One region of the Lysinibacillus irui genome, then DNA from elsewhere that is predicted to be linked to it. Evidence: riboswitches for the same ligand, from Rfam matches in the RefSeq annotation. Region 1 holds a riboswitch; each other region holds the start of a gene.
The links. Region 1 has a riboswitch for S-adenosylmethionine ahead of OU989_RS19665 (bifunctional homocysteine S-methyltransferase/methylenetetrahydrofolate reductase). Riboswitches for the same ligand answer to the same signal wherever they lie in the genome.
Positions count from the first base shown of each region.

Region 1 (6,879 bases):
ATGGTTCTACCTGCTGGCGCGGGAAAGTAAAACGTTCAATTTCTGTTTTACTATCAGCAGGATCATAAACAACGACATCATCCCCATCCGCTTGGGCAGGGAAAAATTGATACAAACCTGAAGGCTTTAATAAATCACTTTTCAAATAATCATCTACTAATTCTTTTAGCTCTGTAGCTCTAGAATCTCCCGCTTCAAGCAGTTGATGAACTTGCCCTTTCAAGCCTAAATGATGTCCTAGCAATGTCCGCATATTAACATATGGATATAAATGTGATACAGCATATTCTTTTTTTACATGGCGACGTAAATCTGCTGGTAAATATACAGCTGCTTCTTTGACTGTTCGTGCAGGTTTTATCGTTACCTCTTTTACAGGACGAGCAGCTCGTTTTTCATCTGCCTCTAAACGTTTTTGGCGAGATTCTGCGATTTCAGCTAAGAAATTGGCACGTGTCCCCTCTCCCATTAAAAGATTGGCCTGCTCTAGGCCTTGCATTGCATCTTTTGAATAAATTACAGGACCATCATATTCATCTGCTATTTTTGTTTCAGTAAAGCGTCGAGAAAGTGCCGCTCCACCCACTAAAATAGGTACATCAATACCTGCCTCTTTGAAATCTTGAGCAGTAATGACCATCTGTTGCGCTGATTTTACTAGCAAACCCGATAATCCGATAAAGTCTGGTTTCTCCTTGCGAATGGCTTCAATTAATTGGGCAGGGGTTACTTTAATGCCTAGATCTACAACCTTATAGCCATTATTACTTAATATAATATCCACAAGGTTCTTCCCAATATCGTGCACATCTCCTTTGACGGTAGCAAGTACCATTTTCCCTTTCCCAGCACTCTCTTCATTCTTCTCCATGAATTGCTCTAAATGGGCAACGGCAGCCTTCATCACACCCGCTGATTGTAAAACCTCTGCTACAATGAGTTGATTATCATTAAATAATCGACCTACCTCAGCCATTCCTTCCATTAAAGGACCATTAATGATATCAAGAGGTGTCTCAAAGATTTCACGGGCTGCATCTAAATCCTCTATTAGTCCTTCCTTCGTACCCTCTAGAATATAGTAAGCTAAACGACCCTCAACCGTTTTTGGTATATCGGCTTCCGTTTTTTCCTTCTTTTTGTCACGATAGAAGTCTGTGAATACGGCTAAGGTTTCATCATTTGTATTAAACAGCAAGTCATTAGCTAGCTTTATTTCCTCTTCAGGAATGGAAGCATATCGCTCTAGCTTCTCTGTATTAACAATAGCGTAATCCAAACCAGCAATTGTACAATGATAGAGATACACAGCATTCAGTACTTCTCGGCCCACTGGCGGTAAGCCAAACGAGATATTACTTACACCTAGAACTGTTAATGTTTGCGGCATTTTTTCTTTGATTAGTCGAATCCCTTCAATGGTTTCGAGAGCAGATCCAATATACTGCTCATCTCCAGTTCCTACTGGGAACATCAATGGGTCAAAAATAATATCTTCTGGTGCAATACCCCATTTTTCAGTTAAAAGTTGATAGGAACGTTCAGCAATTTCAAGCTTACGATGACGATCAACCGCCATACCTTTTTCATCAATTGTACCAACAACTAATGACGCACCGTATTTTTTCACAAGTGGTAATACGGCATCAAATCGCTCCTCGCCATCTTCCAGATTAATAGAGTTAATGATGGCTTTCCCTTGCGAAAATTTTAGCGCCTCCTCGATGACTTTTTCATCTGTTGAGTCAATCACAAGAGGAACCTTCACTTTTTTCACCACCTCCTGCATAAAGCCACGCATATCTTCTAATTCATCACGATCTGGGTTTGCTAAACAAATATCAATAACATGGGCACCATTTTTAACTTGCGCACGTGCAATCTCTGCTGCTTCCTCAAACTTTCCATCAATGATTAAATTTTTAAATTTTCGGGAGCCGATAACATTCGTTCTTTCTCCAATAAATAATGGACGCATGGAATCGTCATACAATAATGGTTCGATACCAGATACCGCATGACCATGCGTTTTTTCTGGTAATTGTCGTGGTTTTTCACCTTTTAAAACTTCACGAATAGCTGCAATATGTGCTGGAGTTGTTCCACAGCAACCACCTACAATATTAAGCCAACCCTTTTCTGCAAAGCCTTTTAATTTTTGCGATAAAGATTCTGGCGATTCATGGTAACAGCCTTCTTCATCAGGTAAGCCAGCATTTGGATAACAACTTATATAGCCTGTTGAAAGCTCTGCTAATGAACGAATATGATCCGTCATAAACTCTGGTCCTGTCGCACAGTTTAAGCCAACTGATAATGGTTTAATATGCTCAATAGATATATAAAAGGCATCAATCGTTTGTCCTGCGAGTGTCGTACCCATCGGTTCAATTGTTCCTGAAATCATAACGGGAAGTTCCTTGCCAGTTGCCGCGAAAGCACGTGTTACCCCTAATGTGCCGGCTTTAACATTCAGCATATCCTGACTTGTTTCCAATAACAGCACATCTGCTCCTGCCTCAATTAAGGCCTTCGCTTGGATAAAGAAATTTTCCTCGAGCTCATCAAATGTAATACCGCCAGTTACGGATAATGTTTTTGTTGTTGGTCCCATAGCTCCAGCTACAAATCGCGGCCAATCCGATGTTGTAAATTTATCCACCGCTTGGCGAGCAATTTCAACTGCACGTTTATTAATCTCTTCCGCTTTTGCACCCAGATCGTATTCATTTAACACAAGAGGAGTTCCACCAAATGTATTCGTACAAATGATATCTGCGCCAGCCTCTAAATATTTAAGATGAATTTTCTCTATAACATCAGGTCTAGTAAGCACAAGATTTTCATTACACCCATCGAGCTCCTCTCCACCAAAATCATCTGCCGATAAGTTTTCATTTTGTAGCATTGTTCCCATTGCGCCATCAAGAATTAAAATACGTTTCTCTAATTGCTCTTCAATCAAGTGCTTAGCCATGTATACTTACTCCTTTTTTTTGTTCATCCAATTGCTCAATATATTTCATCAACTCTAGTGTCACATCATAGCGTAAAAAAGGTGTAATAAGGTAAATACCATTAAAATATTGCGCAGCCACCTCTACTAATTCCCTTGCAATGGCAATACCCTCAGCTGTTGCACGTTCTTTATCTTCACCACAAGCCTTCATTCTTGCTAAGGCATCTTCTGATAATTTGATGCCAGGCACCTCGTGGTGTAAAAACTCTGCACTTTTATAACTCGTAACGGGCATAATCCCAATATATATCGGTGCTTGTAGATGCTTTGTTGCCTCGTAAATTTCCACAATTTTTTCCTTCGTATACACTGGCTGTGAAATAAAATAATCTGCACCATGTTCGATTTTCTTTTCTAAACGTGCCACAGCACGGTCTAACACACGAACGTTTGGATTAAATGCAGCAGCCACTGAAAAATTTGCTTTTTTTCGAAGGGGTTTACCAGAGAAAGAGACCCCTTCATTTAACTGCTTAATTAATTGGATTAGCTCCATCGAGGAGACATCATAAACGCTTGTCGCACCTGGGAAGTCCCCAACTTTTGTTGGATCACCCGTAACAGCTAAGACATCATGAATTCCTAAAGCATTTAATCCCATTAAATGTGATTGCAGACCGATTAAATTACGATCTCGACATGTAATATGTGTTAGAGGACGTACGCCATGTGTATTCTTCAACAATGCTCCCATTGCAATATTGCTAATACGAGGAGAGGCTAGAGAATTGTCTGCCATCATGACTACATCTGCGCCAGCATCATACAATTGTTTTGCTCCTTCAAGGAATCCATCAATTTCTAAATGTCTAGGTGTATCCAGTTCTACAATGACAGATCGTTCACGTTTTACTTTTTCATGAAGAGGCTCATACTTAGGAGGCTCTGCTTCTCGAACGACCTCAATCTTTTCAGGTTTCGCATGCTTTTCATGAACGGGTGATAACTCCTCTAAATATTTTTTTGCTGCCGCTATATGCTTTGGTGTCGTACCACAGCAGCCCCCAATCAAGCGTACCCCTTGATCACGTAGTTCTACTGCTGCTCGACCAAAATAATCAGCCTCCGATTCATAAACGACACGCCCATCTTCTAAGTCAAGAAGTGAAGCGTTCGGATAAGCTGACATAAATGCCTTTTCAGGAAGTTCTACGCCTTCAAATGCTTGTATTGTATGATGTGGGCCAAGCCGGCAATTGACACCAACGATATCTGCACCAAGTGTTTCTAGCTCATGCAAAGCATTATTTAAAGACATTCCATTTTGTAAAACACCAGGCTCATGCATAGATACTTGTGCAATAATTGGTAACATTGTTTTTGCACGTAACATTTTTAATGTTGCAGTTAATTCTTCAAAATCATAATAGGTTTCAAGTAAGAGGCCATCTGGATTTCCTGCAAGTAAAACACTTGCTTGTTCCTCTACAGTCGCTAATATTTCCTCTAGTGTTGCATCACTTTTTCGGATACCACGAATACCTCCTATTGTCCCTAAAACAAATTGACCTCCATCTGCAGCTGCTCGCTTAGCAATTGTAATAGCTGCTTCATTAAATTGTTGAACGCGTGATTCTAATCCATAGCGAGCTAATTTGATGGCATTTGCACCGTACGTATTCGTTTGAATGATGTCAGCACCAGCCGCAATATATTCTCTATGAATCTTTTCAATTAACTCTGGTCTCTGCACATTCATTTCCTCATGGCAATATTCCAATCCATAGCCATAAAGAACTGTGCCTATTGCACCATCCGCCGTCAATACATGCGTGTTTAACTTCTCAAGCAATCCCATAAAACTAGCCTCTCTTCCTATGTCTCTGTATAATAAAAAGCCTTCTTTCATAAAAAAGAAGGCTTTAACGATTCAGCATTGTTGTTCCTTCTCATCTTCGACTCAACGGTCTTCTGGATTTAGCACCTGACAATAAGTTGGTTGCTGAAGCTTCAATGGGCCAGTCCCTCTGCTTCTCTTGATAAGAATTAAGTATGAATTTTTTAAATAATTAAAAGAATCATATCGTTTACTGACGAATGAGTCAAGAGTATTTCACGTAACAAAGTAATTTTTAACTTAAAATCTTAGAAACTGGATAGTTCCTCTGCAAGCTCCTCACCAATTTTTTTCCCATTTTGAATGCAAGCTCCGATACCTACACCAAAATATGAACAGCCTGCTATAGCTAAATTTGGATAGTTTTTGTTCAGTTCCTGAAGCAACCCTTGTAACGCTTCTCTGTGAGCTAAGTCGTATTTAGGCATTTGATCAATCCATTTTGTTACATTTACTACGGTTGGATCCTCTTCTATTCCCAAGCTCTTTCGAACATCCTCTAAAGCAACGGTTGCCAATTCTTCATCAGTCATGGTACGTAGTTGTTCATACGCTGGGTTAATACTCTTATAGAAGAGTCGTACAAGTAATTTATTGTCTCTCGATGTATGCTTCCATTTACGACTTGTCCAAGTTGCTGCATTACAAGTAACGTTAGAATTATGAGAGACAATATAGCCCGTTCCATCTGCTGGCAATTTCGCGTCTGGTACATCGAAGCCTAAGTATATGGTAATGGCTGACGCAGTAGTAAATTGATTAAAATAACGGTTTAATGATTCGTCCTTCATGAGGCTTTGAACAGCTTCATTCGGTAGTGCAAGCACAACATAATCTGCTCCGATATTTTCACCATTTGCTAATGAAATTGTATAGCGGTCTTCCTGTTTTTGAACATGTAAAGTAGCGACACCCTTGATAATTTCAACATTGGTTAATGTTTGCTCAAGTCGATCGATTAAAGAAGTTAAACCATTTTTAAATGATATAAATTTTTTATTGGCAGCTTTAACAAATTGCTCACGGTTCGCATCAAAACCTTTAATGATACTTCCATAATCATTCTTATAATCAATTAAATACGGTAAAGTAGAAGCAATTGAAAGCTGATGTAAATCACCTGAATACACACCTGCTAGAACTGGTGCAATTTGGTTTTTTACTAGTTCCTCTCCTAAATAGTAGGTTAAGAACTCGCCAATTGAACTTTCCTTTGTAAAGCCTTTGTTTGGTAATGTCAAATCCTTTAATGCTTCCTGCTTTCCTTGCTCTGATATTAATGTGCTTTCCTCTAAGGATGCCAAGCTCATTGGAATACCAAATGTAGAATCAGCTGGAATAGCATGTAGTTCATTATTTGTGTAAATATAAGAAATGCCGGTTTCGTTATAAACTAGATTATCTTCAAAATCAAGCTCCTGCACTAGCTCCATAACACCTTTATGGCGAGCGACAATAGAATCAGCACCTGTTTCCATAATAAATCCTTCTTCATATGCCGAATGTAACTTACCACCTAGATATGTATTTTTCTCTACAAGTACTAGACGAACATCTAGATTATTCTCCTTCACTTGACGTTGTAAGTAATGCATTGTGCATAATCCTGTAATTCCGCCACCTAATACAACAACTGTTTTCATATAAACCGCCCCTATTATTAGTTCTTTCTACAGTATAAACCTATTTTCATTGAAAATTGCATTCAACCCTTTACAAATTTAGCAAAAATAGAGCTATCCCTTTAGGAGATAGCTCTAGCCAACATATATATTAATAGGTACTATAGTGTTAATTACGCCTAATACATTGTAGTAAATACTAACCGTCTATACTTTTAAATTTTGCGCAAAGGTCGCTAATTTTTCTGCCGAATTCGTTACTTCTGTAAATGATGTCCCTAACTCACCTAATATACCTACGATTGCTTGTATTTTTGTTGCCATGCAATCATTTTGTTCTTTTGCTTCAGTCATGGCATCTAGTATACTCGTAAACTGGCCTTCTGTTTGCAACATATTTT
Region 1 is NZ_CP113527.1:3,903,709-3,910,587, forward strand. It holds gene metH (methionine synthase) at 1-2,977, opposite strand, end outside; gene OU989_RS19665 (bifunctional homocysteine S-methyltransferase/methylenetetrahydrofolate reductase) at 2,970-4,817, opposite strand; SAM riboswitch class I at 4,906-5,005, opposite strand; gene OU989_RS19670 (protoporphyrinogen oxidase) at 5,105-6,499, opposite strand; gene OU989_RS19675 (globin-coupled sensor protein) at 6,686-6,879, opposite strand, start outside.

Region 2 (6,879 bases), 540 kb from region 1:
TTTCTACCTTTATTCGGGTACAGATATTCTATAACAGGTATGAAATGAAAAAAGGAGTCAATAAAACTGAAATTGACCAAAATTACTTTTATCAGGTTATGCCTTTTTCCAAGTTAACACTAGTAATCATGCAATTGTAGTTAACTTAAAAATAATCATACGTAACTCCCTATATTATCATTAAGAAAAAAGAAAAAGAGAACGAGTGAAATCGTTCCCTTTGTTCTGTATATAGTTTATTTTAATGGGCCACCAAGTGTAATGATAGCTTCAGAAACGTTTGTGAATTTCTTAAAGTTTTCATTGAATAGACCTGCAAGTTCAGCCGCTTTTTCATCATAAGCAGCTTTATCTGCCCAAGCTTCACGAGGGTTTAACACTTCAGAAGGTACACCTTCAACTGCTGTTGGAATGTGTAAACCAAAGACAGCATCTTGTGTTGTTTCTACATTTGTTAATTTGCCATCGATTGCTGCACGTACCATTGTGCGTGTGTAAGAAAGCTTCATACGGCTACCTGTACCATATTCGCCACCAGTCCAACCAGTGTTTACTAGGAATACTTGTGCGCCGTGCTCGTCAATCTTTTGACCTAACATTTCTGCATACACTGTTGCAGGAAGTGGAAGGAATGGAGAACCGAAGCAAGTAGAGAATACTGGTTCTGGTTCTGTTACACCACGTTCAGTTCCAGCAAGTTTAGAAGTGAAACCGCTTAGGAAGTGGTACATTGCTTGCTCTTTTGTTAATTTACTGATTGGAGGTAATACGCCAAACGCATCAGCTGTTAAGAAGATGATAGTTTTTGGATGACCTGCAACAGATGGATCAACAATATTTTCGATGTATTGGATTGGATAAGCAACACGTGTGTTTTCTGTTAATGAACCATCATCATAATCACAAATACGAGTTTCTGGGTCAACAGCTACGTTTTCTAAAACAGAACCGAAGCGGATTGCATTGTAGATTTCTGGTTCTTTTTCAGCAGAAAGGTTGATTGTTTTTGCATAGCAACCACCCTCAATGTTGAACACTCCATTATCAGACCAGCCATGTTCATCGTCACCGATAAGCTTACGATCTGGGTCAGCAGATAAAGTCGTTTTACCAGTACCAGATAGACCGAAGAATAATGCCACATCGCCAGCTTCACCAACGTTTGCTGAACAGTGCATTGAAAGGATTCCTTGTTGTGGTAATAAGTAGTTCATGATACCGAAAATAGATTTTTTCATTTCACCAGCATACTCAGTACCACCAATTAAAATAATTTTCTTTTCAAGTGATACAATGATGAATGTTTCAGAAGATGTACCATCAACTGCAGGATCTGCTTTAAAGTTAGGAGCAGAGATAACTGTGAAGTCTGCAACATGAGAAGCTAATTCTTCTTTAGTTGGACGGATAAATAATTGATGAGCAAAAAGATTGTGCCAAGCGTATTCATTAATCACTTGAATGCTTAATTGAGAATCTTTGTCAGCACCTGCAAAGCCTTTGAATACGAATAACTCGTCACGTTCTTTTAAATATTTTATTACTTTTACATATAGGTTATCGAACACTTCAGAAGAAATAGGTTGGTTGACTTTACCCCAGTCAATTTGATCTTTTGTGCTTTCTTCTTCTACCGTATATTTATCTTTAGGTGAACGACCAGTGTATTTGCCAGTTTCTGCACGAACTGCGCCATCTACTGTTAACATTGCTTCACCACGAGATGTAGCTTTTTCTGCTAATTGTGGTACTGAAAGTTGAACATTAATGTTACCGCCGTTTAATAATTCCTTCAGTTCGTTTGCAATTTCTACTGAATTCATCGATTAAATACCATCCTTTTTTATAGTATTCCCTTGATTTAGAGGGATTTTTTCTTAATTTCAAAAATAGTATAACACAATTGCTTAAATAATCTATACTAATTAAGAAATTATTTTAGAGTTTTTATCACTTTTCAATAAACTGACAAAAAATAATGTTTTTCGAGTAGAATCCAATCAATCCTACTGTAATTAGGCATAAAAATTGAGCCACACATATGTTACCACAAGATGCTAGGTATGTTGTAGGGATTAATTTGCTTCTATTTACATCATCATCCAAGTATGAAAAGTTTTTGTTTAATCAGTTCCTTCCTTTCTATACAGTAATACATTAGAAAATATTTGACAACGTTCGACCTTTTCAGTAACATACAATTGAACGGATACTCTTATCCCGAGCTGGTGGAGGGTCAGGCCCTGTGAAACCCGGCAACCTGCATGAATCATTTCACGACATGCGTTGGTGCCAACCTGATGCAAGGGAACATCCCTTGAACGATAAGAGTGAAAGGTTACGAAGTCATTATTCCTTTCCTCATGTAAAGTAACGTGAGTAAAGGATTTTTTTATTGTTTAAAATGAATGTAAAGGTAAGTATATGTAGTTCTTTCCTTATTATAATGACGGATCTTTCGAAATCCTCGTGTTAAAAGCAGCAGTAACGGCTTGAGAGTTCAATCCTTAGGAGCGGACTTGACATGGGTAATGAGTACCGTATTCATACACAACTACTTTTCATAAAAGTAATAGGAGGAAAACCAAATGACAAACCGTCGACTGTTTACATCAGAGAGTGTAACAGAAGGACATCCAGATAAAATTTGTGACCAAATCTCGGATGCCATTTTAGATGCTATTTTAGCAGAAGATCCAAATGCACGTGTAGCGTGTGAAACTACTGTAACAACAGGATTAGTATTAGTAGCAGGAGAAATTACAACTTCTACTTATGTAGATATTAAAGGTATCGTTCGTGATACTGTAGCCGAAATAGGCTATACACGCGGTAAATATGGCTTTGATGCTGAAAACTTAGCCGTGCTTGTGGCTATTGGTGAACAATCACCGGATATTGCACAAGGTGTTGACCAAGCATTAGAAGCGCGTGAAGGCTCAATGACAGATGCTGATATTGAAGCTATTGGTGCTGGTGACCAAGGTCTAATGTTTGGTTACGCATGTAATGAAACACCAGAGTTAATGCCACTACCAATTAGTTTAGCACACAAATTAGCACGTCGTTTAACAGAAGTACGTAAATCAGGAGAATTAGCGTATTTACGTCCTGATGGTAAAACTCAAGTAACGATTGAATATGATGACAATAATGTACCAGTACGTGTGGATACTATTGTTATTTCAACACAGCATGATGAAGAGGCAACACTGGATCAAATTCAAGCAGATTTAAAAGAATTTGTTATTGGACCTGTTGTGCCAAGTGAATTATTAGATGCTAACACGAAATATTTCATCAACCCAACTGGCCGTTTTGTAATCGGTGGACCAAAAGGAGATGCTGGGTTAACAGGACGTAAAATCATTGTTGATACATACGGTGGTTACGCGCGTCATGGTGGTGGAGCATTCTCAGGTAAGGATGCGACAAAGGTAGACCGTTCAGCAGCTTATGCAGCACGTTATGTAGCGAAAAATATTGTAGCAGCTGGATTAGCAGACCGCGCTGAGGTACAACTTGCCTATGCGATTGGTGTTGCACAACCTGTTTCCATTGCTGTCGATACATTTGGTACAGGCAGAGTGAAAGAAAGTGAAATCGTAGAATGGGTTCGTGAACTATTTGATCTACGCCCAGCAGGTATAATTAAAATGCTGGATCTACGCCGTCCGATCTATAAACAAACTGCAGCATATGGTCATTTTGGCCGCACTGACTTAAATGTGCCATGGGAACAAATCGATAAAGCTGATGCACTTCGAGAAAAAGCACATCTGTAAACTATTGAACTAAAGTAATGAAGTCGTTAGAACGTTATTCTAGTGTACTAATATGCAAGGGGGCAATGTTGCCCCTTTTATTTTTTCAAAAAAACCTCGCACTGGCTCGTGAACAAGAAATGGTCACGGCCACGCGAGGGATTTTTTTCGTTAGTATTGAATTTTTGTGTATGATTGGTTACTTCTGAAGGGATTTATAATATTGACCTTTTTCTACGTATTCACGTACGATACGTTCCATATCCTCTTTGTCTTCAGCATTTAATTCACGGACAACTTTGGCTGGGCGACCTAATGCTAAACTATTCGGAGGAATGACCTTACCTGGAGGTACGAGGCTTCCTGCTCCAATAAATGCACCCTCTCCAATTTCTGCACCGTCTAATATAATGGAGCCCATACCAATTAAAGCATTTTTGCGAATTGTACAACTATGTAAAGTGACTTGGTGTCCGACTGTAACCTCATCTTCAATAATAAGTGGATATTTTGGGCTTTGATGTAAGCAACAAAGATCTTGGATGCTAACACGTTTACCAATAATTGTTGGTGAGACATCCCCACGAATGACTGTATTAAACCAAATTGTTGTTTCAGCACCAATTGTTACATCGCCCGTAACGGTTGCATAATCAGCAATGAAAACAGACGGATCGATCTTTGGCGTTTTATCTTTGAATGGATAAATCATGAAAATCGCCTCTTTTCTTTCTATAATGTAGTATTATCGTATCAAATACGCAACTTTATGGAAATATAAAATTAAAATGTGGCATTTATTTCGATATAATCAAAGTGTAATTATTTTTTAGGAGGACTATGTGAATGTGGAAATGGGAAGCTGATGGACAAGCAAAGGCTGTGATTGCTATTCTTCATGGTGCTTATGAAAATCACCGTTGGTATGCATGGCTTATAGAGAAATTAAGAATGGAAGGCTTCCACATAGTCATGGGGGATTTACCTAATCATGGTATTAATGCAAGGTTTGCTCGTGTCCATGATGAGGACTTCAAATTGTACAATAAGTATACAAGAAATCTAATTGAAAATGCTTTTTCATATAATTTACCAACCTTTTTAATAGGTCATGGTCTTGGAGCAACATTAATTCTCCATACAATGCAAAAGAAGCAATATGAATGTGCTGGCATTATTTTGACATCACCTTGGTTGCAATTAAAGCTATTACCAGGTAAATTATCGAATGCTTTAACGAGTTTAAGTGCTTTAACAGCTAATGTTAAAATGACACACGATATTAATTTAGAAAAATTAACGCGAAGTGTTGAAGGTAGAGAAGAGATGAAAGATGATATACCATTCATGTCTGTCGTGTCAGTGAAATGGTATCGGGAGCTGCAGCAAATGATGAAAAATTTAGTGCTGCTACCTAAAGGTGAATTCCCGAATATGCCGATGCTCATCATGACTGCTGAGAAAGATAAGATTACTGAAACTCGACAAACTCGTAATTGGCTTCATCAACAAGAATTCACAGAGTTTCAGTTCAAAGAATGGGAAAATTGTTATCATAATTTATTTCATGAAGTAGAGCGTGAAGAGATTTTTATGTATATTCGAGATTTTATTAATAATGCGCTAAGAAGAATTGGTTATATAATTAAATAGGTTTATACCCTTCCATTTACTAGGTTACTTACTTAAATATTGTTACTTAAAAATAATATTGTAATTTTCAGAAAAGTGTAATACTATAATGACTTAAAGTAAGGTATTTTAAATTGGAGGGGTAAAATGGATGTAATTGTGGAGAAGTTAAATGGGATATTATGGGGACCATGGTTTATTTATGGTATCTTATTGATTGGGTTGTTTTTCTCAATCATTACAAGGTTCCTACAAGTAAGGCATATTAAAGATATGTTTGTTTTAATGTTTAAAGGGGAAAAATCGGATAAAGGAATTTCGTCTTTCCAAGCCATGTCGATAGCACTATCAGGACGTGTAGGTACAGGTAATATTGCCGGTACTGCGACAGCGATTGGAATGGGAGGACCCGGTGCTGTCTTTTGGATGTGGGCAATTGCTTTCATTGGTGCGGCAACCGCGTATGTAGAGTCAACATTAGCTCAAATCTATAAAGAAGAGAAAGATACTGAATATCGTGGTGGACCGGCCTTTTACATAGAAAAAGGAATGGGCCAAAAATGGTTTGCAGTTATTTTTGCAGTGGCTGCTTTGATTGCGATGTTAATCTTAATGCCTGGTGTACAGTCAAATGCTATTGCAGGTGCTGTTGAAAACGCTTTCGGTTTGGATACTTGGATCACAGGTCTTATTATTGTCGTTTTATTAGGCGCAATTATTATCGGGGGCGTTAAATCCATTGCAAATGCAGCTCAAATCATTGTACCGTTTATGGCATTAGCATACATCATTATGGCTATTATCATTATTGTTATGAATATCTCTGAAGTACCTTCAGTATTTGCATTAATTTTCTCAAGTGCCTTTGGTGCTCAAGAGATTTTTGGAGGTATTATTGGTTCTGCCATTGCTTGGGGTGTTAAACGTGGAATTTACTCCAATGAAGCTGGCCAAGGAACAGGGGCTCACCCTGCAGCAGCAGCCGAAGTATCGCATCCAGCTAAGCAAGGGATTGTTCAAGCAGCTTCTGTGTACATTGATACTTTATTAATTTGTTCTGCTACGGCATTTATGATTTTATTTACAGGGATGTACAATGTACAAGATGAAAAGGCAGCGGAAGGAACAGATCCATTTATCCATATTGGGGAATTTAATAATGGTGGATTAGCTGGCGATGAACAAATGACATTTGCAAAAAGTATTGAAGCGGGTGCTGCGTATACACAATATGCGGTTGATTCATCATTACCAGGCTTTGGTGCTCCATTTGTAGCTATTGCGTTATTCTTCTTTGCCTTTACAACAATTATGGCTTACTACTACATTGCTGAAACAAATGTCGCTTATTTATTTAGAGGTAACACAGAAAAGGTATTTATTTGGATAGCAAAAATTGCTATTTTAATTGCAGCATTCTATGGTACAGTTCGTACTTCTGGTCTAGCATGGGCAATGGGAGATGTGGGCCTTGGTCTCATGG
Region 2 is NZ_CP113527.1:3,362,519-3,369,397, reverse strand. It holds gene pckA (phosphoenolpyruvate carboxykinase (ATP)) at 237-1,823, opposite strand; SAM riboswitch class I at 2,213-2,331, shown strand; gene metK (methionine adenosyltransferase) at 2,589-3,785, shown strand; gene OU989_RS16860 (gamma carbonic anhydrase) at 3,964-4,476, opposite strand; gene OU989_RS16855 (alpha/beta hydrolase) at 4,611-5,417, shown strand; gene OU989_RS16850 (alanine/glycine:cation symporter family protein) at 5,544-6,879, shown strand, end outside.
Region 2: linked by a shared signal. The riboswitch ahead of metK (methionine adenosyltransferase) and the one ahead of OU989_RS19665 (bifunctional homocysteine S-methyltransferase/methylenetetrahydrofolate reductase) in region 1 are both predicted to bind S-adenosylmethionine.

Region 3 (6,879 bases), 2.1 Mb from region 1:
CCTTTATTATGTATTGTTTCTCATAAAAGTCCATTATTTCATAAGACAGAAATTGATATTGTGGACCTAGAGGATATGCCTTTTATCATGACTTCTTACAAAGGGACAAATGATGTAAAAGTGCTGTTAGAACAATATCATGTAAAGCCCAATATACGCTTTGAACTTTCTGAGGAAGTAGGAATTCTATCTATGATTTCACACCATTTAGGGATTAGTATTTTACCCCAATTGGTCATTCAAAATTTACCGCCAACATTGAAAGCGATTCCATTAAAGCAAGGTGGCTACCGAACGATTGGTATTGCCATGAAACACCATGCTTCACCCGTGACAAAGAAATTTGCTGAAATATTAAGTGCATGGTTAAAAGAGCAAAACAGCTCCCTTCCATCGTAGCTATTGAAGCAAATCGTACCATTACGTTAAAATAGTATTTGTATATATTTTAGAAACTAGGTGAGTGTATGGGGACATTACTAGGCAAAACCGTACTCATTACAAGTGGGGGAACACTTGAAAAATGGGATCGTGTACGAGGGCACACGAATTTATCGAAGGGGACAATGGGCTGTTATTTAGCAGAGGCAGCACTGGCTGCTGGTGCGACTGTCATATACATGCATGGTTACTTTGCCCAGCTCCCAGAAAACGAAGATAAAATGACATTGGTTAAATTTGAAGGCATTGAGGATTTAGGAGAAAAAGTTCGTCATGCTGTCCAACAACAACAAGTCGATATCGTCATTATGGCTGCTGCTGGCTCCGATTGGGTCATAGACAAAGTGTATGATCAATCAGGGAATTTAATGGAGGAAGCGGGCAAAATGCCTTCTGACGAACCACCGATTATTCATTTTAAAAAGGCACCAAAAGTTTTAGGTCAAATCAAAGGCTGGCAACCAAATGTAACGTTAGTAGGCTTTAAGCTGGAAGCGACGAATGATGAGGAATTTTTGCTTGCTCGTGCAAAACTACGCATGGAAACAGCCAATGCACAATTTATGGTAGCTAACAGCTCACAATCTTTATATGGTGGGGACGAGCCTCATTGGATTGTCCCTGCTGAAGGGCAGCCAATCAAGGTGATGGGTAAGCAACAGACAGCTCAAGCTCTAATGGACTGTTTACAGGGGGATTAAAAGGAGAACTGTGGAGAGGGTTTACTTCTGCACAGTTTTTTTGTTGTGAAAAATTGGATCTTCGTATATTATTTACTTAACGGTCGGTAAAAAAGGAGGCCCTTATGGGAAATAGAGAACAAACCTTTCAAAAAATTTTAGAAGTTGCCTATGTGATGTTTGCAGAAAAAGGATTTGAGAAAACGAGCTTAGCTATGATTGCAGCAGAGGTCGGCATATCAAAACCAGCTATTTATTACTATTTTCAATCAAAGGATCAATTAATTTCTTTTTTGTTTGAGGAACTTTATAAAGAAATTCAATATGATATCGTTGTTGATTACAAGGAGCTATCTCCAAGCAATTTCATTGAGAAATTACTGAAGATTGGCTATAAGTCAATTGATGAACAGGACAAAGATCCTTATTTTAATAAAATATTTAGTCAGTATTTGTTATTAGCCGCTCGCGACGACCACTACATGCAACAGTTATTAGAGCTTCAATCAGATTATTTAGCAAGATTTTATGATATTTTTCAATACGCAGTGCAACTAGAGGTGCTAGATGAAAATGCCAACATAGAAGCGAAAGCCCACATGTTAGCCATGCTCTATGATAATATTGGCAATTTTATGTTAACTGGTAGTCAATTGAACTATAAGGCTATTTGGAGGGAGGCAGTACATAGCGTCATTCAAGGGGGAAAAGATGAATAAGCAACTTGGTCATCGTCGTATTGAGGGCTTAGATTTTGCAAGAGCATTAGCAATGTTAGGTATGTTTATTGTAAACTTTGGCGTTATTTCAGGTTCAACTGCCAATGGTTCACAATGGCTCATTCAATTGCAAAGTCTTTTTGAGGGGCGCGCCTCTGCACTATTTGTCATTCTAGCAGGAATAGGGACTGCGCTGATGACGCGGAAAGCAAGGGAAGCAAAGGACCCAATTCTTATTCGCCAAAGTAAGTTAACTTTATGGAAGCGTGCTCTTTTTTTGTTTGTTGTTGGGATGGTTTTATATGTGGTCGGATGGACGGGAGATATTTTACATTATTACGGTGTTTATATGTTTCTTGCAGCTTTGTTGATAGCAACTTCAAAGAAAACCATGCTTTTTACAATTAGTGCGGTGATAATCGTTTCCCAATGGCTACAAATCCAATTCAATTATCTAGTTGGGTGGCATCCAAAATATATTTTATTAGAGTATATAGATTTTTGGACGGTAGAAGGTTTTATGAGAAATTTACTGTTTAATGGCTACCATCCCGTTTTTCCATGGATATCTTTTTTTCTCATTGGGATGATTGTAGGTACCTTAGATTTAACCAATAGGGCATTAAGAAAGAAATTAGTTACGGTAGGTATCTTGTTAGGAGTGATTATAGAAATTTTTTCAAAGGTGATTATTCACTTCTCGACAAAATATTTCTTAGATCATGATAGTGCGTTGTATTTATTTGATACAGGACCGATTCCACCAAATATAATGTATGTTCTATCAAATTCGGCTTCGGCTATTGTGATAATAGTAGGTTGTATGTATTTTGTAGAAACTTTCAAAAATAAAGTAATAGAAGCAATCATTAAAACGGGTCAAATGTCCTTAACACACTATGTTGGCCATGTCTTTATTGGCATCACTGTGTTAGAAGTTTTCGATTTAGCAAACAATCCTACAGTCGCTTTTTCGATGCTCTATGCATGCTGTTATTTTTTAGGCTGTGTGTTTTTTTCGGTATGGTGGAGCACTATCCATCAACGAGGTCCACTTGAAAAGCTTATAAGAAAATGGTCCAATTAAAAAGTTAGAGAGTAGCCATCTATTTACTACTGATTAGGCATAAAATACATTCATATCGACTCATTCAAATGTAGAAGATTTATATTACAAAGTATTCAGCTAGGTTTTCTAATATTTTATATTGACATTCGTATAGTAGAATTATAGAATTATTGTCAAGAAACGCAGTACTCTTATCAAGAGAGGTGGAGGGACTTGGCCCAATGAAGCCTCGGCAACCGAAAAGTTAGGTGCCAAATCCAACAGGTGGTATCTGAGAGATAGGAGGGGCTATCAATCAGTTTGATGCGTTGGCCTCTTTTGTACAACAAGAATGATAAAGAAGGGGTGTATCGTATGGCTCAATCGGTAAAGGTAGATGATAAAAAATTAGAGGCAATTGCCAAGGCAATTCAAAATCTTGAATTTGGTGAAGTGCATATTACGATCCAAGATGGTGTCATTGTGCAAATTAATAGGCTTGAAAAACAGAGATTTCCGCAGAAAAAATAACATTGATTTCAGTTGAACGATGTCAAAAGGCCACCAATAAGCATGAAGGATTTCCTTTGCTTACAAGTGGCCCTTTTTTTTTGTCTAAAAAATTAACTATAAAAGCTTTTTGGTATTTGCCCAATATGACGGCGATGGTATAGTAACGGTTCTTTTTGCCCGTTTGTAATGTCTTGCACATGCCCAATAAAAATGGTATGGTCGCCAGCATCTATTTGCTGAAACGTTTTACATTGTAAAATAGCTGCTGTATCATGTAAAATCGGTAGACCTAAAGATGAAGTGGACCACTGTGCCTGTGCAAAACGATCAGGGATTTTACTGGCAAATAGTGTACATAAATGTTCTTGGTCGCTTGCTAAAATATTGACCGCGAAATGAGAAGCATTCGTAAAATAAGAATGAAGCTGAGAATTTTTATCGAGTGACCACAAAATAAGGAGCGGGTCGATTGAAACAGATGCAAAGGAATTGACGGTTAAGCCTATAGGTTTTGTTTCATGACTTGTTGTGACAACTGTAACGCCTGTAGGGTAATTACCTAATGCCAATTTAAAAGCAGCTACTTGATCTGTCATTCAAATATCACCTCTTTATTAATATAAATTAGTTCACGGAGTAAGTAGGTAAAATGAACTTTTTTTTCATATCCTACTAGTAACTCCTTTTCTTGAGTAAATTTTAAACCAATTAAACATACAGGTAAAGGTAATGGGGAAAGAAAGGGGAATTGCCATGACTTTATATTTTGATCACCTGGTTCACCAAGTGGAATCACCAGAAAATATAAAGGTTTTCTTCAATAAACGAAATGTCCACACAGTGAATGGTGGGCAGCACACGATGTGGGGGACTTATAATACGTTAAGCTACTTTGGCTTAAGCTATATTGAACAAATTGCTATCTATGATCGTGATTTATTTGAGCAGGCGGCACAATACCCATATTCCTTACATTATACGTTTAAACGTGATCAAGAGCGCCAAGGATTTTCACGAATAGCCTTGCGTACCAAAAAAATTGAGGAAGAGGGTCAACGCTTACGAGCATTAGGTTATGATGTATATGGGCCGGATGCTTGCAGTCGAACAAGACCGGATGGCACTGTTGTGAAGTGGAAGCTTCTCCATTTTGGCAAACCAGATCTTCTCATTGATTTTCCATTTTTAATTGAATGGGCAGAGGAAGATGAGGAACGTCTGTCACAATTAGTGACAAGCGGTGCTATTGATACAAAACAAGCGATTACAATGGAATCAATCCAATTGTATGTCAAGGATATACGAAGAACAGTTCGTTTATGGCAGGAGGTATTGCAGCTACCAGAGCCTGTGCAACATGAGCAGTTCATCTCGTTACAGCTCCCGAATATGCGATTGGATTTTTATGAGGAAGAGGTTGCAGTAGCTATGACACTTGGTCATATAAAAGAAGGGCCATTTGGTGTGACATTAAAAGATCCTCATCGAACAAAGGAAACATTAGTATGTCCTGGCGCTTTTTATTGGATTAATCGATAATTACAAGATCCACTTCATATGCTGAAGTGGATTCAGACTGTAGACAAACTCGATGAATTTTGAGTTTGCCTACAGTCTTTTTTCTTTTACAATGAAATAAAGCTAAGCTATTGATTTCCACAATGGACGGACGCTTTCCGCGGGTGAGGTCGAGCTGCTTCCCTCGCTTCGCTCAGTCCAGGATCTCGACTTTTCCGCTTTTCCCGCAGGAGTGCCGCCCTTCGTTCCGCAGTTTTCTTAGAGCTTTTTTGAAATTATTTCAAGTGTAATTCCCTTTTGTCATGCTATATGCTTCACATACTTAGTATCAAATTTGCAAAGGGCCACCATTGGTAATAAAAAAAGCGGATGAAGGAATATTTCATTCCTGCTCCGCTGTCCATTTGGAACTAAGCTAATAGTCCATTACCGTTATAATTTCACAACATTTGATGCTTGAGGTCCACGATTACCCTCTACCACATCAAATGATACCTTTTGACCTTCTTCAAGTGTACGGAAGCCTTCCTCCTGGATGCCCGTAAAATGTACAAATACATCTTCTCCATCATCACATTCAATAAAGCCATAACCCTTTTCATTATTGAACCACTTTACGATCCCCTGTTGCATAAGCATTCGCCTCCAATGCGCTTGAATGTAAAATAAAGTTAAATAAGTTGTGCTCTCATTGAGAAAATGTGAAAAAATTGCATTTTCTCTTAGAACATACATGAATTGAACAAAGATGTCAATTGATTGTCGAAATGCTTGCATATCTGGCTTTCTTTTTTTTCACAATTAAGACTATAATGGAAATGAACAACATAGAAAGTAGGATGCCAAATGACAACGAAAAATCAACCATTATCAGATTTAGAAATCGCTAGTCAAGCAGTGATCAAACCTATTACGGAAATTGCCAAAGCTGCGGGTATTCCAGAGGATGCTCTTGAGCAGTATGGACGCTACAAAGCAAAGATTGACCCATTAAAAATTACAGCTCAGGGCGAGGATGCAAAAGTAGTATTAGTGTCTGCTATTAGTCCGACCCCAGCAGGTGAAGGAAAGTCGACAGTGACTGTAGGACTAGCAGATGCCCTTCATCAATTAGATAAGAAGGTGATGGTCGCTTTACGAGAACCATCATTAGGTCCAGTAATGGGAGTAAAAGGTGGCGCAACTGGCGGAGGTTACGCACAAGTAATACCAATGGAGGATATTAATTTACATTTCACTGGTGACCTTCATGCGATTACAACAGCCAACAATGCTTTATCCGCATTTATTGATAATCATATCCATCAAGGAAATGCATTAAACATTGATCCACGACGCATTATTTGGAAACGTGTAATGGACTTAAATGATCGTGCTCTACGTAAAGTAGTCGTTGGTTTAGGGGGACCAGTTCAAGGCATGCCTCGTGAGGACGGCTTTGATATTACGGTAGCCTCCGAAATCATGGCAGTGTTCTGTTTAGCAACAAGTATTGAGGATCTACGTGAACGCATCGCTAGTATCGTGATTGGCTACACATTCGAGCGTGAGCCAGTCTTTGTACGAGATTTACAGGTAGAAGGTGCTCTTACTTTATTATTAAAGGATGCCTTCAAGCCAAACTTAGTACAAACATTAGAAGGAACACCTGCCATTATTCATGGTGGTCCATTTGCCAATATCGCTCACGGCTGTAATTCCATTATGGCGACACAAACAGCTCGTAAGCTAGCGGATATCGTGGTGACAGAGGCAGGCTTCGGCTCTGATTTAGGTGCTGAAAAATTCATGAATATTAAAGCACGGAAAGCTGGCTTTAAGCCAAGTGCCGTTGTTATCGTAGCTACGATTCGTGCCTTAAAAATGCATGGTGGGGTTCCGAAAACAGCGCTTGTTGGCGAAAATGTCGAAGCCCTTTTACAAGGTATTGAAAACTTAGCTAAACATGTGGAGACAGTTC
Region 3 is NZ_CP113527.1:1,606,109-1,612,987, forward strand. It holds gene OU989_RS07775 (LysR family transcriptional regulator) at 1-399, shown strand, start outside; gene OU989_RS07780 (phosphopantothenoylcysteine decarboxylase domain-containing protein) at 468-1,142, shown strand; gene OU989_RS07785 (TetR/AcrR family transcriptional regulator) at 1,247-1,840, shown strand; gene OU989_RS07790 (DUF418 domain-containing protein) at 1,833-2,927, shown strand; SAM riboswitch class I at 3,098-3,194, shown strand; gene OU989_RS07795 (YezD family protein) at 3,264-3,419, shown strand; gene OU989_RS07800 (flavin reductase family protein) at 3,512-3,997, opposite strand; gene OU989_RS07805 (VOC family protein) at 4,155-4,940, shown strand; gene OU989_RS07810 (cold-shock protein) at 5,352-5,552, opposite strand; gene OU989_RS07815 (formate--tetrahydrofolate ligase) at 5,766-6,879, shown strand, end outside.
Region 3: linked by a shared signal. The riboswitch ahead of OU989_RS07795 (YezD family protein) and the one ahead of OU989_RS19665 (bifunctional homocysteine S-methyltransferase/methylenetetrahydrofolate reductase) in region 1 are both predicted to bind S-adenosylmethionine.